2 regions of the Syntrophotalea carbinolica DSM 2380 genome follow, and region 2 is predicted to be linked to the other one. Evidence: riboswitches for the same ligand, from Rfam matches in the RefSeq annotation. Region 2 holds a riboswitch; the other holds the start of a gene.

Region 1 (11,212 bases), 1.8 Mb from region 2:
GAGGCGTGGCGGTCAACCGAGGAAGGCGTGTTAAAGCAGTTTATTGCGTACTTCATCGAGAGTAACACCCTCGATAAGGAGACGTTTATGACGCGATTTATCACCGGACACGAGGGTCACCCGACTTTTGGCCACCCCCAGCAATTTGGCGAGAAATTCCCGGCACAATTTATTGGCGGCACCTTCAACCGGCGGTGAGGTGAGGCGGATTTTGAGACTTTCCCCCTGCAAACCGGCCAATTCATTCCGACTGGCCCGCGGTTGCACATGGACACTGAGCACAACGCCCTTATCGGTTTGCGACAGACATTCCGCCATCAATCCGCATCCTCCCGGGCAGGAGGGGCAATCTGCGCAGACGCGTCATCCTCGAGGATCTCCATCAGCACGGGCTGGAAGCGCCCTGCATCCTGAATGGACAGGGTGTTCATATCCAACAGCCGCATATGACTTTCAACCACGGCCCGCAGTCCCGATTCGAAGGAAACTTTCTGGCGACGCAATTCCTGGATTTCAGACAGCAGATCCATATGCCGGTTGCGCGCCTCCTGCACGATCTTTTCACCCTTCAGTTCCGCTTCGGCGACAATAATTTCCGCCTCCTTGGATGCATTGGCCTTCAATTCATCGGTCATACGCTGAGCGGTCAGCAGGGTTTCCTTGAGCGTCACCTCGCGCTGCTTCATTTCGTCGAGGCTGTCACGGGTACGCGACAGCTCTTCCTTGAGCTTCTGAACTTCCAGGTGAAAGCGTTCCAGTTCGTCGGCCACCTGTTCGAGGAAGCTGTCGACTCCGGACTTATCGTAACCCAAAGGGCGTGTTTTAAAACGGTGCTGCTGAATATCGATGGGGGTGATGGACATGAAAAAGATCCCGATGCAGTTTTTGTTGTCTGAGCAATAACTTCGCTCAGGCTGAAAAATCGATGGCTTGGATTGCGGCACCTGAACGCAAATGTCCAGGCAAATCCGCAGACAAACGCGGCAGGAAGACAAACCCCTCGCCGAACCGAGCCGGATCAGCGGAGCAGCAAAGTCCGCAGGAAATTACTCACAAAAAACAGGCCGAAAATCAATACCATCGGGGTGAAATCCAGACCTCCGAACTGCAGGGGCACGATACGGCGCATGCGTTGCAATACCGGTTCGGTGGCACTGTAAAGAAACCGCACGATGGGATTATAGGGATCTGGGTTGACCCAGGAGAGAATCGCCCGCGCCACCACAATATAGGCATAAATCTCGAAGATGGAAGCAAACATTTTTATCAACGTATACTGAAGCCCTTGAACAATACCCACGGTTCAACCTCGCTTGACGTAAATTTTATCGGTTTTTTAGATAATTAACCCCATTTTATACCCAATCCGCGACCGAGGTGTCAACGGTTTCGACACAACAGTCCCCTCAACAGTCGTCAACCTTTGACAAACACCCAAAAAACCGCTACATTTTGCCTTCACTTGGGGATACCTTCACGGCAACATAACGACCATGCACGAATCCGTTGTTCATGTCCGTTCGGCACATCGCATCAGAGGATTCGACGCTGCCGGTTACGCTCAAGGCTCCCCGATACGTGCCGCCCTGGGGCACAAAGCCACCGCCCGGGCCAGAACAGCAGACCCAAAGCGACAATTCAGCAGACAGGATTCACTGCACTGGAAACCAGATAAGGAACTGCCATGATCCGGACCACTAATCTCAATATCCGTTCCCTGACCCCCATTATCGCACCCGCCGATCTGAAGCAGGTTTTTCCCCTCAGCGAGGAGATGGCCGAGTTCGTTTTGAACTGCCGGCAGACCATTCGCGACATCCTCAATCAAAAGGATCGTCGCATCATGGTGGTCGTCGGACCATGTTCCATCCACGATACCAAGGCCGCCCTGGAATACGCCGAGCGGCTGGCCGCGCTGAATGAGGAGTTAAAGGACCAACTGTTCCTGGTGATGCGCGTCTATTTCGAGAAACCACGCACCACCATCGGCTGGAAAGGTCTTATCAACGACCCGGACCTCAACGGTACCCACAAGATTTCCAAGGGGCTCGGCGTTGCCCGCGGCCTGCTGTCCGCCATCACCGAAATGGGGCTGCCCATCGCCACTGAAATGCTCGATCCCATTACGATTCAGTATCTGTCCGACATGATCAGCTGGGGGGCTATCGGCGCGCGAACCTCGGAATCCCAGCCTCATCGGGAGATGGCCAGCGGCCTGTCGTTCCCGGTCGGTTTCAAAAACGGTACCGACGGCAGTCTGCAAATCGCCATCGATGCCATGGGTGCAGCCTGCCATTCCCACAGTTTCCTCGGCCTCAGCCGCGACGGCCGTCCTTCGATTGTGGAGACAACCGGCAATCCCGACACCCATATCGTTCTGCGCGGTGGCGGCGGTAAGCCCAATTACGCTCCGGAAGACATCGCCCAGGCAGAAACCCTGCTGCAAAAAGCCGGTCTGCCCCAGGCCATCATGGTGGACTGCAGCCATGCCAACTCCTTCAAGGACCACGAGCGCCAGGAAGAGGTTCTGATCAGTGCCATCGAACAGGTGGTGGCGGGCAACCGCTCCATCGGCTCATTAATGGTCGAAAGCAACCTGCAAGCCGGCAACCAGAGCCTGAACGCCGATATCAAACAGCTGAAATACGGGGTCTCCATTACGGACAAATGCGTCGACTGGGCCAATACCGAACGTATGCTGCGCTACGCCCATCAACAATTGAAGAAATGCGGTGGCCGGGCCATTTCCTGACCCCATGAAAGAATCCAAAGAGTCGGCAGCCCCGAGGGCCTGCTGACTTCGCCATAAAAAGCCCTCTCCGGCATTAAACCGGGGAGGGCTTTTTGCGTTTTGCCGCGTCAAATTACGGCTATCCGACAGCCTCTGGGGCGTGCCGCGCATCAATTCAGGGGCACCGCATGTTTAATCGCGATGCACCAGTGCATCCACCTGCAATTTGACGTCGTCGATATTGACCCGCGCAACCTTGCCATGTTCACGCTCGCTGCGCACCAGACCCTCATCCACCCATGTAAGCAGGAGGGCTTTGCTGATACCGAACATGCCGGCTGCATCCTCCGGCGTAAACCAGGTTTTGACCAGGGACATGAGCTGCTCTCCTTTCCGCTGACGGCAGACAACATCCCTCCGGGAAGATCCCGAAGCCCCGCGCACGCCGCAGCCTTACTTTAACTTTAAAAGAAGTAAGGCAACATGCAACCGGTCGGCATATCGACAGAGAAGAGCTTTCTACAGAGAGTTGAGCAATCGATAGATTTTTTGCTCAGCTTCCCAAACAGCACCGACACGATCCTCCTCGCCAAGTTCATCGAACAACAAGCGGGCGCGATCCAGCAGATTGTGCGCCTTGAGAAGAATCGGCGTCAATTGGGCTTCCAACCGCATCTGGGGAATTTCACCGACCCCCTCTTCATGGTGGGCAAGTTCTTCGACAGCCTGCACTAAAAGGCGCTCGGCTTTGGGATCGCCGGCACCGGACTGTAAATTACGTATTTCGTCCACCAGGACGCGGTAACGATCTGAGATGTTCATGAAAACTCCTTGAAATGGTTGACACTGCAATGCAGTGCCTATTGTAACCACATCCGCCCCGATGGGACAACATCTACCGACAGTCAAGGCTATCAAAATCCTGCCGGCAGGCAGGCGTCGCTGAAGAATGGCGCTTCCGCAAATCAAGTTAAACATTGACGTCCACCATGCCCTGCTGCTAACGTATTCCGTAAACATAAGAATAAAGGCAGTTGTTTCTCATCCGCTCCTGGCGGATGAAAAATAGATAGGCCCTGGGGGAGTTTGCAAAACTGAGAGTCCTGCGCATGCGGGACAACCCTTTGAACCTGATCCGGGTCATTCCGGCGTAGGGAAGCGGCGCAAATGCAGAACCTGACGTGTTCTGCCGAGGTCGCATATTGCGGCCTTTTCTTTTTTGGGTAAGGGAATGCACATCTGGATTAACGAACAACCCCATAACATATCCGAGGACGCCCGCCTGTTTGAAATGCGGGATCGCTTTAAGCCGCAGGCCGATGTCGTCATTCTCAACGGCTTTCCGGTAACCTCCGACCGTCCGCTGAGCAACGGCGACCGTATCGTATTGATCCGTCGCGGGGAAATCCCGACATCCGAGGAACTGGAGGCCCTGCTGGTCGCACGCCACACCCCCGGCGTGCATGCCCGCCTCAAGCAGGCTACCGTCGGCATTGCAGGCGTCGGGGGACTCGGATCGCCCATTGCCATCGCCCTGACACGCAGTGGCGTGGGGCGACTGCTGTTGGTTGACTACGATGTGGTGGAGCCTTCCAACCTCAATCGCCAGATGTATTTCGTCGACCAGATCGGCCAACCCAAGGTCGAAGCCCTGGCCGCGACGCTGGCCCGCATCAATCCTGGGGTAAAAGTGAGCACCCGTATGGTGCGCCTTACCCGCGACAATGTAGCCGAAATTTTCGACGGCGTCGATGTCATGGTGGAAGCCTTTGACGACCCGCAAGCCAAAGCCATGCTGACGGAAACCTTTTTATCCCGCTTCCCGGACACACCGCTGGTGGCGGCCTCCGGGGTGGCGGGCGCAGGGCCGGCCAACGCCATCGTCACCCGAAGGGCCATCGGCAACCTGTACCTGGTCGGCGATGGCGAAACCGCGGCGGCGCCGGGTACCGGTCTGATGGCACCCCGCGTCGGAGTGGCGGCGCATCATCAGGCCAATGCCGTACTGCAACTATTACTTGGCGAATCGCCCGCTTGACAACAGGACCAAAACGCATGCTTACCTTGACTGTTAATGGCAAAACACGCACCTACCATAATCTGGCAAGCTTGTCGGACCTGCTGCAACAGCTCCAATTCGATCCGGAGCGAGTGGCCATCGAATATAACGGCACCATCGTCACCCGGGACCGTTTCGCCACCACCGCGCTGCATACCGGCGACCGGGTGGAAATCGTTCAATTCGTCGGCGGGGGCTGAACCCTGTCGCTTTGACCAAAGGTTATATCATGGATGAACTCGTCATTGCCGGTCGGTCTTTTTCCTCCCGCCTGATGGTCGGGACCGGAAAATTCGCCTCTAACTCTCTGATGGCAGACGCTTTGGCCGCTTCGGGATCGCAGATCGTCACCGTCGCTTTGCGTCGAGTCGACATCGACCGACCCGAAGACGATCTGCTGGCCCATATCGATCGGGACAAGTATCTGCTGCTGCCCAATACAAGCGGTGCCCGCGACGCCGAGGAGGCTGTGCGCCTGGCGCGTCTGGCGCGCGCCGCCGGCTGCGAGCCCTGGGTCAAGCTGGAGGTCACTCCCGACCCCTATTATCTGTTGCCCGATCCCATCGAAACCCTCAAGGCCGCCGAAATTCTGGTCAAGGAAGGCTTTGTGGTTTTGCCCTACATCAATGCCGACCCGGTACTGGCCAAGCATCTGCAGGAAGCCGGCACCGCCACGGTGATGCCGCTGGGAGCGCCCATCGGCACCAACAAGGGGGTGCGCACCCGCGATAACATCGCCATTATCATCGAGCAGGCTATCGTACCTGTGGTGGTCGATGCGGGTCTTGGCGCACCGTCGCATGTGGCCGAGGCCATGGAAATGGGTGCCGATGCGGTGCTGGTCAATACCGCCCTGGCCGTAACCCCGGATCCCGCGGGTATGGCACACGCCTTTCGCCTCGGGGTGGAGGCCGGGCGCCGCGCGTTTCTGGCGGGTCTGCCGGCCCAGCAACAGAAGGCCGAGGCGTCCAGCCCCCTGACCGGATTTCTGAGGGACGAACAGTGAATTTTCTCGACGAATTCAACAGCTACGATCGCAGCGAGCTTGCGGAACGGATCATGTCATGCCAGGCCGCCGATGTGGAACGGGCGCTGACGGCGGAACATCTGCGAAGTGCCGATTTCATGGCGCTGCTGTCGCCGATGGCGCACGGTTACCTGGAGTCGATGGCACAAAAAGCCCACCGTCTGACCCAGCAGCGTTTCGGCAAGATCATCCAGCTCTATGCGCCGCTGTACATCTCCAACGAATGCAGCAACGGTTGTCTGTACTGCGGCTTCAACGCCGCCAACAAGGTCGCGCGGCGCACCTTGAGCCTGGACGAAGTCGAAGCCGAGGCCCGCATCCTGCGCCAGCGCGGTTTCCGCCATGTGCAGTTACTGACCGGCGAGGCACCGCAGGCGGTCGATGTCGATTTTCTGGAAAATGTTGTCAAACGCGTACGACCGTTTTTTTCTTCCATCAGCATCGAAGTCTTCCCCATGGACGAGGCCGGTTATCGCCAACTGGTGGCGGCCGGCGTCGACAACCTGACCGTCTATCAGGAGACGTACGACCGTGACCTGTACGACAAACTGCATCCCTTCGGTCGCAAGAAAGATTTCAATTGGCGACTGACCACTCCCGATCGTGGCGGCGCGGCGGGACTGCGCTCGATTGGCATCGGTAGCCTGCTGGGGCTGAGTGACTGGCGCATCGAGGGCTACCTGGTCGGCATGCATGCCCGCCACCTGGTACGCACCTGGTGGCGCAGCCGGGTGAATGTATCCTTCCCGCGCATGCGACCTGCCGACGGCGGTTTTCAGCCACCGAAACCGGTATCCGACAGTGCCCTGGTGCAACTGATCTGCGCGCTGCGGCTGTTGATACCCGACGCCGGACTGGTACTGTCGACGCGCGAAAGCGCCAGTTTGCGCGATCATCTGCTGCCTTTGGGTATCACCCAGCTGAGTGCCGGGTCCAGCACCGCGCCAGGCGGATACGGACATCAGCAGGATGGCAGCGAACAGTTTGCTATCGACGATGATCGTAACGCCGAACAGATTTGCGCCATGCTGCGCGCCCAGGGATACGAGCCGGTATGGAAGGACTGGGACGGCGCCTTTGTGAAATAGGGAATAAACGGGGCAGACCATGAATACCGACGACTTTCGCCTCTACCTGATTACTGACCGCAACAACCTGCCTGCCGGGCGCGACTTGTTGACAGCCGTGGAACAGGCCCTGGACGGGGGGGTGCGTGCCGTGCAGTTGCGCGAGAAAGACCTGCCTGCCGACGAACTCTATCGCTGTGCCATGGAGCTGAAATCCCTCATGGATCGATACGGTGCCCGGTTACTGATCAACGATCGCATCGATGTAGCCCTCGCAGCCGGAGCCGACGGGGTGCACCTGGGCGAACACTCCCTGCCTACCCATGCAGCACGCAAGATACTCGGTAAGCAGGCCATCATCGGCCGCTCCACTCATCATGCCGGGGACATTGAACGGGAATACCGCCAGGGCGCCGACTTCGTGACTTTCAGCCCGGTTTATTTCACCCCCTCCAAAGCGCCCTATGGCGCGCCTCAGGGCCTTGAGGCCTTGCGCCGGGCCTGTGCTTCGGCCTCGTTGCCGGTATTGGCGCTCGGCGGTATCCGCCGTGACCGCATTCCCGAAGTCCGCGCCGCCGGGGCCGCGGGAGTCGCCCTTATTTCCGCGATTCTGGCCGCCTCCGATCCCGAGGCTGCAACGCGGGCGTTGCTGGCGGAAATACAATGAAGCTTCTTCACTGACGAACTCCCACCAGCTACCAGCTACCAGCTACCAGCTACCAGCTACCAGCTACCAGTCACCAGCTACCAGTCACCAGCTACCAGTCACCAGCTACCAGTCACCAGCTACCAGTCACCAGCTACCAGTCACCAGCTACCAGTCACCAGTCACCAGTCACCAGTCACCAGTCACCAGTCACCAGTCACCAGTCACCAGTCACCAGTCACCAGTCACCAGTCACCAGTCACCAGTCACCAGTCACCAGTCACCAGTCACCAGTCACCAGTCACCAGTCACCAGTCACCAGTCACCAGTCACCAGTCACCAGCTACCAGTCACCAGTCACTGCTTTTCCCCGACAAAAATCCCGCCCCGAACACCGCCACCGGATGACTTCATGAAGAATCCGGTTAAACTTTCCCTATAATACCCGGCTCTCCCTTTTCCAAACCGCAAGAGGTCGCATGGCTATCACCTTGACCCTATGCATACTGCTGGCGGCTGTGCTGCTGTTCGCCACCGAATGGCTGCCCATGGATGTGGTCGCCATGTTGATCCTTCTGGCGCTGGCCATCACCGGGCTGGTTTCCGTCCCTGAAGCATTGAGCGGATTTTCAAACCCGGCAGTGATTACGGTGGCCGCCATGTTTGTCATCAGTGCCGGCATTACCCACACCGGGGCACTGGGCAAAGCCGGCGAACACCTTATTCGCCTGGCGGGGGGAAGCGAAATGCGCCTTACCGTCATCATCATGGCCAGCGTGGCCGTGTTTTCCGCCTTTATCAACAATATCGGCGCGACGGCCGTGCTGATGCCGGTGATTGTCGATATCTGCCGGCGAATGCACGTCAGCCCCTCGAAAATGCTCATCCCCCTGGCTTACGGTTCTTTGCTCGGCGGTGTCTGTACGTTGGTCGGAACGCCGCCGAATATCCTGATGAATGCCCTGCTTTACGAGTATACCGGTGAACGATTCGGGCTCTTTTCCTTCAGTCCCCTCGGGATCGTGCTGGTGATCGTCGGCATCAGCTATATGGCGCTTGTCGGCCGGCGCATGCTGCCCACGCGCAAATCGGAAAAACTGACCGAAGCTTACCAGGTCAAGGAGTACATTACCCAGGTCAAGATCCTGAAAGACTCTCCCGTGGCCGGGCAAACGATCGCCGGAAGTGCTCTGGAAAGGGATTTTCAGCTGCGGGTAAGGGCCATACTGCGCGGCCGGGAAAAGTTTCCCCAGCCCCGTCGCAACCGCAAACTGCGTGTTGACGACATCCTGTTTCTGGAAGGCAACCCCCATGGCATCCTCAAGGTCATGGCCGCCAAAGGATTGCAACTGATCCCCGAACGTGCCGAACAGTCACCGCGTCGCGGCAAGGAACTTCTTGTCGTGGAAGCCTCTCTGACCCCCAACAGCGACATGGTCGGCAAAACCCTGCGCCAGGTGCGCTTCAGGGAAACTCACGGCCTCAATGTACTGGCTTTATGGCGGCAAGGCGCCCCGGTGGTAAAAAAAGTCGATCATGTCGTACTGCGATTCGGCGACGTACTGCTCTTGCAGGGCGACGATGCCGGAATCAAGCACCTTGGAAGACAGCACGGATTTCTATTGCTCGGCGGCGTGGAACCGGTCCCCTATCGCCCCCGCCAGGCCCCCATGGCCCTGATGGTATTGGCCGGCGTCATACTGCTCACCTCTACGGAGGTCCTCCCCATCGCCCTGGCGGCGCCACTCGGTGCATTGGGCATGGTCCTGAGCCGCTGCCTCACGGCACAGGAAGCCTACGAAAGCATCGACTGGCGCATCATCCTGTTGATCGCAGGAACCCTGCCCCTCGGACTGGCCCTCGAGAACAGCGGAGCTGCCAGTCTGCTGGCCGAGCGCCTGCTGCACATGCTCGGCAACTGGGGCCCGTATGTTGTTATGGCGGCCTTCTTTTTACTGACCTCGGTATTGACCGAAATCATGAGCCACGCCGCCACGGCGGTTCTCATCGCGCCCATCGCTTTGCACGCAGCCATGACCCTGCAAGTCTCTCCCCGCCCCTTTTTCATGGCGGTAGCAGTCGCAGCCTCCTCCTGCTTCATGACCCCGATCAGTCACCAGTCAAACGCCCTGGTCATGGGGCCGGGCGGATATCGCTTTTCGGATTTCATGCGCACCGGCGTACTTTTGAACCTGTTGGTATGGGTCTGCGCCTGCCTGCTGATTCCCTGGCTGTTCCCTTTCTGAAACCGTCGGGCACAATCACAGGCGTCGTTGACCCGGGCAGGGCTTCACCATCCGAACCGCCGTAGCCATGAGCAGCGGTCGATGCCGTAAGCCAACCCCAGTCCACCCAGGAAGCCACCGATATGCGCGCCATGGGCGACGCCCGCACCACCGCCTCCATTCAGCATAAACGGCAACAGGTTATCCAGAATCAGATAAAATCCGAGCACCAAACGAGCCGGCAGCATGACCGTGGTCATCAAGAACGGAAACAAAAAAATGAAGGTTTTGACACGGTTGCGGGGGAACCATAAAAAGTAACACCCCAACACCCCGGAAATAGCCCCCGAAGCCCCGACCAGGGGAATCTGCGAACCCGGCACAAAAACCGCGAAGAAAAGAGTCGCGGCGACACCGCTGACCAGGTAGATCAGCAGGTACCCCAGACTGCCGAGGCGAACCTCGACATTGTTGCCAAAGATATACAGAAACAGCATATTGCCCGCGAGGTGCATCCAGCCGCCATGCAGGAACATACACGAAAAAAGGCTGACTACAGAGGGCGCGGCGGGACGAAAACCGTAGCGAAAAACGAACAGGTCGTAGGCGCTGACCTGCTGCAGAACGTCCTGCGGCGACACCAGCCCCCGCACACCGTATGAGCGCAGATAATCGAGCAATAGCGGATCGCTCAGATCGACCCGGGCAAACATCAAGGGCATCGTCACGCCAACGAAAACGGCGATATTAAGACCGATGAGCAACCAGTTGATATAGGCTGTCGAGCGCGGATTCGGAGTGTCGCCATAGGGCAGAAACATAGGAACTCCTCAGACCGGGAGGCTGTCGGACTATCCGTGATCCGGCTGCACGGCATCATGAGAAGCCACGAATCCGCCCCCGACTCAAAAAAGAAATAATTTAACGAAAAGCATGCCATCGGTTATCATACAGCATTATCCTAACATAAACATCAGGCCATCCCCCATGGTTGTATTCGCCATGGTAAAGGGTATCCTTAAACAGGCTATGGAGGCTTAACACCTTGTCAGTCCTTTATACATTGGACCTGGTCGGCACCGGGGCATTTGCGGCATCGGGCGCCGTGGCGGGAATTCGTCGAAAAATGGATTTGTTCGGGGTCATGGTCCTGGGCCTGGTAACCGCCATCGGCGGAGGCACCCTGCGTGATCTGCTGCTCGGCGACAACCCGCCCTTCTGTTTCAAAAATGAGGTCTATCTGTATCTGGCCCTTGGGGTATCGTTGCTGACGTTCGCCCTATATCGCCATATGACCGCCATGCATCAACCGCTGCTTTATTTCGATGCCATCGGGCTCGGGACCTTTGTCGTGATCGGCACGGAAAAAGCCCTGCATTTCGATCTGGGTTTGCTCGGTGCGGTAATCATGGGGGTTATCACGGCAACCGCCGGCGGTGTGATCCGCGACGTGCTGG
Region 2 (11,212 bases):
CTCCAGAAACTCTTCGATCACCACACGGGCACCGGCACTGCCGAACGCCCCCTCACACAGAATCGACTCAACCGCGGCAACAGCCTGCTCCACGGTATCCGCCAGAATAACCCCCTTGCCGGCGGCAAGACCGTCGGCTTTGACCACAATGGGAGCACCCTGCTGTTTAATGAAAGCCACGGCCTCATCGCAATCGGTAAAAGTACCGTAAGAAGCTGTCGGCACGCCGTATTTGGCCATCAGATCCTTGCAGAAACTCTTGCTCCCCTCGATCTGGGCAGCATCACGGGTTGCGCCGAAGATGGTCAGGCCGGCGGCGCGAAACCGATCCACCACCCCCAGGGTCAGAGGCAGCTCCGGACCGACAACGGTCAGGTCGATCTGCTTTTGTTGAGCAAAAGCGAGCAACCCGTCGATATCATCCACCTTGAGGGAAACACAGGTGGCCTGCCCGGCGATACCGGCATTGCCAGGCGCGCAGAAAACTTCCTCAACCAGAGGGGATTGGGCGATCTTCCAGACCATGGCATGTTCACGCCCGCCGCTGCCGATAACCAGAACTTTCATCGTTTTATTTGCCTTTCTTCACAACCTAATAGGTACTGCCAATGGACAGAGACCACTGCCGGAACCCGTAATCGAGTAATTTGTGATAAGTGACTAGTGATTAGCAACATCAAAAGCACACCAGTCACCAGTCACCAGTCACCAGTCACCAGTCACCAGTCACCAGTCACCAGTCACCAGTCACCAGTCACCAGTCACCAGTCACCAGTCACCAGTCATCGCTTTTAATGCCGGAAATGCCGCATCCCGGTAAACACCATGGCGATGCCGTGCTCATCGGCGGCAGCAATGACTTCCTCGTCCCGGATCGATCCGCCCGGCTGAATAACCGCCTTGATGCCGGCCTTGGCGGCATTGTCGAGTCCGTCACGGAACGGGAAGAACGCATCGGATGCCATCACCGAACCCGGCACTTCCAATCCGGCAAGTTCGGCTTTAATGCCGGCAATGCGAGCAGAGTTAACACGACTCATCTGTCCGGCACCGACACCGATAGTCATGCCGTCCTTACCGTAAACAATGGCGTTGGATTTGACGAACTTGGCAACACGCCAGGTAAACAGCAGATCCCGCATTTCTTCTTCGGTAGGCACACGCTTGGTCACAGGCTTGATGTCACCGCTCAGCAGCAGGTCGGCATCCTGCACCAGCAAACCGCCGTTGACGCGTTTGAAATCGTAACGGGCGCCAGGCTCCTGAGGCCAGTAACCACACTCGAGCAGGCGAACGTTTTTCTTGGTGGCGACAACGTCGATGGCTTCCGCGGATACCGCGGGAGCAATGATGACCTCGACGAACTGGCGCTCGACGATGGCCTGGGCTGTCGTGCCGTCCAATTCACGGTTAAAAGCGATGATGCCGCCGAATGCCGATTCGGAATCGGTGGAAAAAGCCCGATTATAGGCTTCGAGCAGATTACTTCCGAGGGCTACGCCGCAGGGATTGGCATGCTTGACGATAACGCATGCCGGCCCCTCATTGAATTGCTTGACGCATTCCAGGGCGGCATCGGTATCGGCGATATTGTTGTAAGACAACTCCTTGCCCTGCAACTGGCGGGAGGTGGAGATACTGGCCTCCTGCACATCGCGTTCGACATAAAAGGCTGCCTTCTGGTGGGGATTTTCTCCGTAACGCATATCCTGTACTTTTTTAAACTGCACAGTCAAAGTATCGGAGAAATCGGCCAGTTCGTCCCCCATGCGCTGCCCCAGCCAATTGGAAATGGCTCCGTCGTAGGCTGCGGTATGCTGGTAGACCTTGACCGCCAGTTTAAAGTTGGTGCCGCGTGAAACCGCCCCGCCGCTGCCCTTCATTTCCGCCAGAACCTGATCGTAATCGACGTGATCGACAACCACCGTGACGTCGCGATTGTTCTTGGCCGCACTGCGCAGCATGGTCGGCCCGCCGATATCGATATTTTCGATGGCATCTTCCAGCGTACAGTCAGGTTTGGCGACCGTCGCTTCGAAGGGGTAGAGATTGACCACCACCATGTCGATCGGTTCGATGCCGTGCTCCTTCATCTTGGCCACATGAGCGGGATTTTCACGCATGCCGAGCAGGCCGCCGTGCACCTTGGGGTGCAGCGTTTTGACCCGGCCATCGAGCATCTCGGGGAAACCGGTATATTCCGAGACATCCTTCACAGCCAGACCTTCTTGCCGCAGCAAAGCAGCGGTGCCGCCTGTCGAGAGGATTTCCACTCCGTAACCCGCCAGTTCCCTGGCGAATTCGACGATGCCGGTTTTATCCGAAACACTGATCAGCGCACGCTTGATGACGGCCATATTTTTATCCTTTCCTGCTGTAAATACATTCAGACGTCGTTTCCGACCCAAAGTCCGAAAACGCGTCAACCTTTAGGGTGCAAAAACAAAAAAACCGTCATGTTGGCGGTTTTCTAGAAATCCATAGCTTTGATGAAAGCCTTCTCGAAGGCTGGGGTTCCCGACAGGGGCAACGCATGCAGCCTCGCAGCCAGTCGATCCACTCTGGCGGGACCCTCCGCTTCGCACAGCAACCGTCCGACTCCCGCCAGCACACCGGCCTCCGCAAAGCGTACCTTATCTACCATGTTTTCCGGGAGCAAGGCAACCCTTTTCAAAACCTGTCGGGACAAGGAAAAACCAAAGGCGCCGGTCAACGTTACCGGCCCCACGGAGGCGGCATCCAGACCCGCGCGTTGCAATAAACATTCGATGCCGGCCAACACCGCGGCCTTGGCCAGTTGGAAATGCCGCACATCCTGCTGGGTCAGCAGCAGATCGGCTGCCGCATCGCGATAAAGACGCAGGGCCCTGCCTTGCGGCGTCTGCACAATATATCGGGAGAGATTGGTGGGCACCTCGAGAGGATCGACGATCGTTCCGTGGCGATCGACAAGCCCACCATCAAGAGCTGCCGCCAGCACCGCGGCCAGCCCGCTACCGCAAAGGCCCTGCGGTGTTCCTCCTCCGATGACAATCAGGTGCAGGGTATCGTCGACGATACGGACATCACTGATAGCGCCAGCCTTTGCAACCATGCCGCAGGAAATATCCCCGCCTTCAAAAGCCGGGCCGGCAGCCACGGAGGTTACTCGCCATTGCCCTCCTGCATACAAAGCCATTTCACCGTTGGTACCCGCATCGAGGAAAAAACTGTTTTCCGTCACCTCGTGCTGAGCAAAGAGAAAGGCCACGAGATCGCCGCCGACATAACCGCTGACCAGGGGAAAAAGATACAGAGGAACAGGTAAGCCCAGATCGACTTCTTCGGAGGACAGATAGACAGCCTCGCGCCGTGAAGGGCGATGGGGAGGAAACAGAATGGATCTCACCGGCAGACGCCGAAGCAGATAAACCATCCCAGGATTGCCGGCGGCGCCGGCCGCGCCGATATCGGCACAGCGCAACCCTGCCTGGCGCAGCAACGCATCGATAATCTCGCGCAACCCGTCGCACAGCAAAGCCTGCAGATGCGTATCTTCGCCTGCCAGAGCAGCCTCCATCCGACGCATGATATCGCCCCCCAAAGCCACCTGGGGATTGAGCAGGCGCTCTTGTGCCAGAACTCTGCCATCGGCATCGAGCACACGCCCGGCCAGAGTGGTGGTTCCAAGATCCAGAGCCAACAGGCAGTGGCTGCGGGACATCCGCCCTCCTTGGGTTTAGAAAAGCTCAACCGCCGTGCAAAACAGCCGTATGGAACAACCCTCGAACCCCGCCGGCACGATTCACCGGCGATCGTTGGTCAGGCGCGGCACGCGCTTACTGAACTGGCAGAACACTTCGTAACTGATGGTCCCGATGCGCTCGGCCCATTCATCAGCGGTGATGCATTGACCGTTGTCGCAACCAAGCAGGGTAACCTCATCGCCAACGGCCACGTCAGGGATATCCGTCACATCGATCATGGTCCAGTCCATACAGACCGTCCCGGCGACCCGGGCACGCTGACCGCGCACCAACATTTCGCCGACATTGGAAAGCTGTCGGCTGTAGCCATCGGCATATCCCACCGGAATAACCGCCAGTACCGTCGGGCGTTCAGCCACGAAACGATGCCCATAAGAAACCCCTGTGCCTTCCGGCACCTTGCGGATCTGTGCAATACGGGTGCGAAAACTCATCACCGGCTTCAAATCGAACCGCCCGGCAAAAGCCGGACTGGGCAAAGCACCGTAAAGCAGGATACCGGGGCGCGACAAATTGCATTCGGGCACTTCCCTCGTCAACAATGCGGCACTGTTGCTCAAGTGCACATACCGCGGCGCAAAACCGGCCTGCCTGACTCGGTCAAGGCAGCCCCGGAAGATCTCAAGCTGCTTCTGATTAACCGTATTTTCCGGCTCATCAGCCATAGCCAGATGGGAGAACAGTCCATCCATGCGCAACCCCGAAAGCGCACCCAGTTCTTCCAGCACCCGGGGCAGATCATCCGGCCGGAAACCGACGCGACTCATACCGGTATCGACCTTCATATGATAAGGCAGAACCACACCGGCCGCCCGCGCACAGCTGTCCAGCCGCCGGGCGACGTCCATATCGAAAAGAGTCGGCACCAGACCGTAGCGCAGCAGATTTTCCTCCTGGCCGGGATAAAGGCCGCCAAGCACCAGGATAGGACAAACGACTCCCGCCTCGCGCAAGGCAACGCCTTCCTCCACAATGGCCACGCCGAACATCTCCACCCCGACACCCTGCAAGGCCATGGCAACATGCGCCGCGCCATGACCGTAGGCATCCGCCTTGACCACGGCCAGGACACCCTGCCCCGGTCCTGCCAGCCGTTGAGCCTGGTAAAAGTTATGTTTTAGCGCCTCAAGATCGATTTCAACGCGGGTGGGGCGATGCGCCCGGGGATCATTCATGACACATTCATTCCTGAATCTATAATTGATCGGTCAGATAATGACCGAGGATACGACAAGAGCTCACGCTCAAGTGTGGTTTGGCTCCCCACTGTCTGCAGTTACAGCGCGAAGCTCCACGTAAAAAAGACCCTGCTTCCGATCGGCAGCAGGTTCCCAATGCGTATCAAACAATTAGCACGACACCCCCATGCTGTAAAGGCCAAAACAGCCTGTAAGCCTTGCCGGTAAAAACGCTGAACAGGTCGGGATTATCGCTGAGGTGATTCCGCAGGCCGGTCGCTTGACAGGCAAAACCGCATTCGCTAGAGTGGCCGCGGGTTGCACAAGCCCCGAAGAACCTTCCGCCATAAATTGCTTTGCATGATAGACCCGCGCCGTACTATTATGAAACGGGTGAACGTATACACCTGCCCGTTCACAGACATAACCGCTAGGGGCGTCATTCTGTACTGAGAGTTTCGCATAAGCGCAACAACCCTTGGAACCTGACCCGGATCATACCGGCGTAGGGAAGCGGTGTCGCAAGGCAGTCGTGATCATCGTCACGTGCTTTCCGGCCGTGGCGATTTTTTTATTCGAGCCAGGAACTGCTATGAAAAACAGACATTTTCGGGGTCTTTACCTGATTACCGATGATTCGCGGGGCGACCAGCTGCAAGCCAAACTTGTCGCCGCTCTCAAAGGCGGAACGCGCATTGTACAGTACCGAGGCAAACATCTCCCGGAGGATGTGCGACACCGTGAGGCACGCATGGTCCATAGCCTGTGCAAACAGGCCGGTGCCCTGTTCATCGTCAACGATGACCCGCATCTGGCCCTTGCCTGTCAGGCCGACGGCGTGCACCTGGGCCAGCAGGACATGCACATTGCCGAGGCCCGCGCCCTGCTTGGCCCGGATAAAATCATCGGCACCTCCAACCGCACCGTCGAACAGGCTGTCAACTCGCAAAAGGCCGGTGCTGACTACGTTGCCGCCGGCAGCGTTTACCCCACCGGCAGCAAACAGGATGCCGTGCATATCGGACTCGATGTCTTGCATGATATCCGTCAGGCCGTGGACATCCCTCTGGTGGCCATCGGGGGCATCAACCGGGACAATACCTCGGAGGTCATCCATGCCGGGGCCGATGCCATTGCCCTGATTTCCGCGGTCATGGCCGACCCCAGCCCGGCACTGGCTGCGCGGGAAATTTCTCTACAATTCAATCGCCGCGCCCCAGTACCTCACGGCCGAGTGCTGACCGTAGCCGGTTCAGACAGCGGCGGCGGGGCCGGCATTCAGGCCGACCTCAAAACCATCACGCTGCTGGGCGGCTACGGCATGAGCGTCATCACTGCCCTGACCGCACAAAACACCTGTGGCGTGCAAAACATCTACCCGGTCCCTGCCAGCTTTGTCGGCGAACAGTTGGCGGCAGTGCTTGGCGATCTCCAACCGGAAGTGGTCAAGACCGGCATGCTGCTCGATGCGGCCATCGTCCGGCTGGTTGCCCAGGCCCTCAAAGACCACGGTCTGCTGGCAGTAGTCGATCCGGTCATGATCGCCAAGGGCGGCGCCTCGTTGCTGCGCGACGAAGCCACCAAGGTTTGTCGAGAGCATCTGCTTCCGCACACCTATCTGCTCACCCCCAACCTGCCGGAAGCCGAACAACTGACCGGCCTGCCCGTCCACACCGAGGCCGATATGGAAAAGGCGGCCCGGCGCCTGCAGCAACTCGGTGCGCGCCACGTGTTACTCAAGGGCGGACACCTCGAGGGCGAAGCCGTCGATCTGCTACTGGATGGCAATACCCTGCATCGACTGCCGGCGAAACGTATCGACAGTCGCAACACCCACGGCACCGGCTGCACCAGCTCCGCAGCCATTGCCGCTTTGCTGGCCGGCGGCCACCCCCTGCCCCAGGCGGTAGCCCTGGCCAAGGAATTCATTACCGAAGCGATTCGCACCGCTCCCGACCTTGGAGCCGGCCACGGACCGGTCAATCACTTCGCCGCGGCCAAATACCTGATGAACACAATCGAAGGACTGTAAAATTACCGCTTTCAACTTACAGCTTCAAACTTTACAGCTTACAGCTTTGACGTATGAGAGGTAGATTCATGACCCAGCTCGAAATGGCCCGCCAGGGCATCGTCTCCGACAAAATGAAGCAAGCCGCCGCCGATGCCGGCATCGATGCCGAGATCCTGCGGCAACGCATTGCCGAAGGCACCGCCATCGTCTGTCACAACAATATGCACGCCAATGGCCGCCCCCTGGCCGTGGGCAAGGGCTTGCCGACAAGAGTCAATGCCAACATCGGCACAAGCAAGGACGACACCAGCATCGACAACGAACTGGAAAAAGCCCGCGTAGCGGTCGCTGCCGGAGCCGACGCCATCATGGATCTGTCCACCGGCGGCCCCATCGATGAAATCCGCCGCGCCATCATCGCCGAAACCCAAGCCTGTATCGGCAGCGTGCCTCTTTACCAGGCTGCCTGCGACACGGTGGTAAAGAAAGGCAAAGCCATTGTTGACATGACCGCCGACGAAATTTTCGACGGCATTAAAAAACATCTCGACGACGGCGTCGACTTCATCACCGTGCACTGTGGAGTAACCCTCAGCACCGTTGAGCGCATGGACAACGAAGGACGCATCATGGATGTCGTCTCCCGCGGCGGTTCCTTCACCGTCGCCTGGATGACCCACAACAATGCGGAAAACCCGCTGTATGAGCAATACGATCGCCTGCTGGAGTTAGTCAAGCCCTACGATGCCACCCTCTCTCTGGGCGACGGGTTCCGTCCCGGCTGCCTGGCCGATGCCACCGATCGCGCCCAGATCCACGAGCTGATCATCCTCGGCGAACTGACCCAGCGCGCCTGGGACGCCGGCATTCAGGTCATGATCGAAGGACCGGGGCATGTCCCTCTGAACCAGATCGAAGCCAACATCCAGCTGCAGAAAAGTCTCTGCCACGGAGCCCCTTTTTACGTACTCGGCCCGCTGGTCACGGACATCGCTCCTGGCTATGACCACATCACCTGTGCCATCGGCGGCGCCGTAGCTGCCGGCGCAGGCGCCGACTTCCTCTGCTATGTCACTCCCAGTGAGCACCTGTGCCTGCCCAATGTCCAGGACGTGCACGATGGGGTCATGGCAACCCGCATCGCCGCCCACGCCGCCGATATCGTCAAAGGCCTGCCCGGAGCCATGGAAAAGGACATCGCCATGAGCAAGGCGCGCAAAGGCCTCGACTGGGAGACCCAGTACTGCCTGGCCATCGACCCTGAGCTGGCCCGCAAGCGGCGGGGCGAATCCGGGGTGGACGAGGAACACGGCGCCTGCACCATGTGCGGCGAATTCTGCGCCTACAAGGTCATGGATGAGCGTAAGCCGAAACAATAAGACAACATGTCGGCATCCCCACCAGCCCCATCGAGGGACGCCGATCTATCGATAATGCGATGCAAAAAAGAGCCCCCAAGCCGATATGGCCTGGGGGCTCTTGCAGTATATAGGCGTATCCTTATGCGAATCACCCGAAGCGATAAACACTGCGTCCATCCCGATAAAGCTCGACCGGTCCATCCTCGGAGACCTTGACCACCGGGCCCAGATAAGAAGCAGCGGTGGCGGCGGTGGTACGCCCACCACCGGTGACCAGATCGCTGACTCGGGAGGTATCGATAATCACACCGGTATCGAGCAGCTCGCCCTTGCGGTTGATGACCGTCATACCGTCCGAGGAAAGGATTCGGCTAAGCTCACCGGAACGCTTCAGTGTACCGATTTTTGTGCCGCGTACATGCCGGATCAAAGCGCGGCTGAGCGGATCCCGACCGCCTACGGAGCCCTTGCGCAGCGACTCAAAACTGGTCTGGTCTTCAGCAACTAGAACCACCGTACCGTGGCGAGCTTTGGAGAGGGCGTAAATCGACCATACCAGATAGTCGATGGAACGTTTTTCCAGCTTGCCGGCTAGAAACTCATGCATGATATCCGGATCATAAATACCCCAGTAGCCTTTGCGCCAAAGAAGCAATTTGTCGCTGTCCAGAACGACTTCGACCTCCGAAGCCTTGTTGACGTAAACAGCAAAAGCGCCTGCGCCGGCCCGGGACAGAAGCGAGACGGTTTCCCGGTTCGACAGCTGCTCAATGTTATCGCTCGGGCCGGGGGCACTGGTTCGGATCGTCCCCTTGACGTTCATGCGAATATCGCAGATGAACAACGCTCGATAGCCATCAACAAAACGATACGAGAGAGGATTGCGAAAAAAATCGCCGGAGATACGTCGACGGTCACTGCCGAGATCGAGCCAGTCGTAGCGGGTTTTCTCGAGGGATTCAAGAAAATCGTCAAGCTGGGTCCGGTAGACGAGAAAACCGGTGGTGGCCGGCGACCTCTCATAACGTTGATAGGAAAGATTTTTGAGCAGCTGGATCAAACTCTGAGTCGGCCAGAAGACCCCTTTGCGATCACCGCGAATATAACGGGCCACGGCGATATCGGTAAGCGAGGTCAGCAAAGCGGTTCGAAAATGGGCATCGTAACCTTTGGCCGAAAATCCGGCAAACAAGCCTTCAAATGCCGTAAGCAATTCGATGATAAAGGCCTTCTCCGTGGAGGTAAAAGCCAGTTCCTTACGACGCGCACGAAAAAAATAAGCAACCTCGTCGATCTCCAGTCGGGAAACGATCTCTCGTTGACCTTCCGAGGACGGTGTCGATTCGCCTTCTTCGAGCTCGGCAAGCATGACTTTGGCACCGCCGAGAAAGGAACTCAAACTGTTTTCAATGGCACTGAAAGCTGATTTTGGCATATCACACAGCCTGCCCTATCGTCTGCCGGGGTTCAAGAGAAAAGTGAAGCAAAATTCAAATGCTTGAACATTCATAACATACCGCAACCATTGATCACACCCGTGATCACCCATAGAGGTATTTCGGCGAGATCTCTGCCCCTACTTCCATATACCTGAATTCGAAGAACGAAAAAAACGGGCACCGGCGTTTGCCGGTGCCCGTTTTTTTCGTAAGTCGCTCCCGGCACCCTTAACCGAGATAACGCGCAACCAACTTGCCATCCTGAGTACAGCGGGCGCCATCGGACCTCTCCAGGACCACACATTTTGTGGGAGATTTGACCATCAACCCAGCCACTTTATAGGTGAACTTTCCGCGTTTGAATTCCTTGCCGAGCCATGAGGGGTGCATGCCGAACCCTTCCGCATAGCATCGAAAATCCCGCTCCTCTTTCAGCGTAGCGACCGACTCAGGTCGTTCCGGCAGCGTGAAGCATGCCTTGATGGAAACACTGTCTGCCCCACTGGAGCAAACATCCTTGACAAAATCGAGATTCAGTCCGTACTTCTCGGCGACCGGCGTGATTAACCCGATTACCTCCTGTCTTAACTGTTCGCAATCAGCTGCGGTCAACGGTTCAAAACGCTCCATGGAAACCTCCTGAAAAAAGTTGACTCCGTAGAGACGGCACTGTCTTCAGATACGCAGGAGATCCCCCTTGACCGCCACGCCCTCAAAACCGATGAAATACCACTCCATTGGGGTTTGGTACTGCTGGATCGAACAACGGATTTTACTCAAGAGTAAACCGTATACAAGAAAAGTCAAACCGCATAATTCGTTCCGGCTGTGCGCACCACTTTTCCACCAGGGTTTATGGAGAAAACCATTTAATCCGAACGGAAAACCACCGATCGCCGCAAAAGTTGTCTTGACAACCTGTCAACCTGACCTCTAAAATATCCGGCATAAAAGGGAGGCTCAAAGACCATGCTCAATCCCGATTCCCCCATTCCGCTGTACCACCAACTGGCCGAACGGCTCGGCGAACAGATCCGCAACGGCGAACTGGCGCCGGGCCAGCGTATCCCTTCGGAGCCGCAATTGGTGGCTCAATACGGCATCGGGCGCCCTACGGTGCGTCAGGCGCTCGACTCCCTGGTGCGGCAGGGGCTGCTGTGCCGGCGGCGCGGTTCGGGGACCTACGTCAGCGAACCGGCACGGGAAATCGACCTTTTCTCCCTCGACGGCACTGCGGCGGCATTTCATAAAAAAGGCCTGGCGGCACAGACCCGCATCCGCGAAGCGATCCGCTTGCAACCGATCGAAGATACGCCTGACAACCCCTTCAGCGGCCGAACGGCTTACTATTTTTCGCGCCTGACCTGTCTCGACAACGCCCCCGTATTGCTCGAAGATCTCTATCTGCATCCGCAGATGTTCGCGGGGATCGAAGACCTGGACCTGGCCGGCCGTTCCCTGTCCGGCATCGCCG

Evidence for each region. Region 2 has a riboswitch for thiamine pyrophosphate ahead of thiD (bifunctional hydroxymethylpyrimidine kinase/phosphomethylpyrimidine kinase). Riboswitches for the same ligand answer to the same signal wherever they lie in the genome.
Region 1: another riboswitch for thiamine pyrophosphate. It lies ahead of thiF (sulfur carrier protein ThiS adenylyltransferase ThiF); the one in region 2 lies ahead of thiD (bifunctional hydroxymethylpyrimidine kinase/phosphomethylpyrimidine kinase).

What each region holds. Positions count from the first base shown of each region.
Region 1 is NC_007498.2:735,548-746,759, reverse strand. Features, by position in the region: gene PCAR_RS03835 (DUF167 domain-containing protein) at 31-318, opposite strand; gene PCAR_RS03830 (DivIVA domain-containing protein) at 318-863, opposite strand; gene PCAR_RS03825 (YggT family protein) at 1,019-1,300, opposite strand; gene PCAR_RS03820 (3-deoxy-7-phosphoheptulonate synthase) at 1,685-2,752, shown strand; gene PCAR_RS03815 (hypothetical protein) at 2,924-3,109, opposite strand; gene PCAR_RS03810 (hypothetical protein) at 3,251-3,553, opposite strand; TPP riboswitch at 3,800-3,905, shown strand; gene thiF (sulfur carrier protein ThiS adenylyltransferase ThiF) at 3,963-4,769, shown strand; gene thiS (sulfur carrier protein ThiS) at 4,787-4,990, shown strand; gene PCAR_RS03795 (thiazole synthase) at 5,020-5,796, shown strand; gene thiH (2-iminoacetate synthase ThiH) at 5,793-6,905, shown strand; gene thiE (thiamine phosphate synthase) at 6,925-7,551, shown strand; gene PCAR_RS03780 (SLC13 family permease) at 8,010-9,776, shown strand; gene PCAR_RS17655 (rhomboid family intramembrane serine protease) at 9,821-10,576, opposite strand; gene PCAR_RS03770 (trimeric intracellular cation channel family protein) at 10,801-11,212, shown strand, end outside.
Region 2 is NC_007498.2:2,602,516-2,613,727, forward strand. Features, by position in the region: gene purD (phosphoribosylamine--glycine ligase) at 1-567, opposite strand, end outside; gene purH (bifunctional phosphoribosylaminoimidazolecarboxamide formyltransferase/IMP cyclohydrolase) at 792-2,357, opposite strand; gene PCAR_RS12220 (ASKHA domain-containing protein) at 2,471-3,703, opposite strand; gene alr (alanine racemase) at 3,785-4,921, opposite strand; TPP riboswitch at 5,347-5,453, shown strand; gene thiD (bifunctional hydroxymethylpyrimidine kinase/phosphomethylpyrimidine kinase) at 5,517-6,956, shown strand; gene thiC (phosphomethylpyrimidine synthase ThiC) at 7,025-8,317, shown strand; gene PCAR_RS12240 (diadenylate cyclase) at 8,448-9,734, opposite strand; gene PCAR_RS12245 (hypothetical protein) at 9,967-10,368, opposite strand; gene PCAR_RS12250 (GntR family transcriptional regulator) at 10,708-11,212, shown strand, end outside.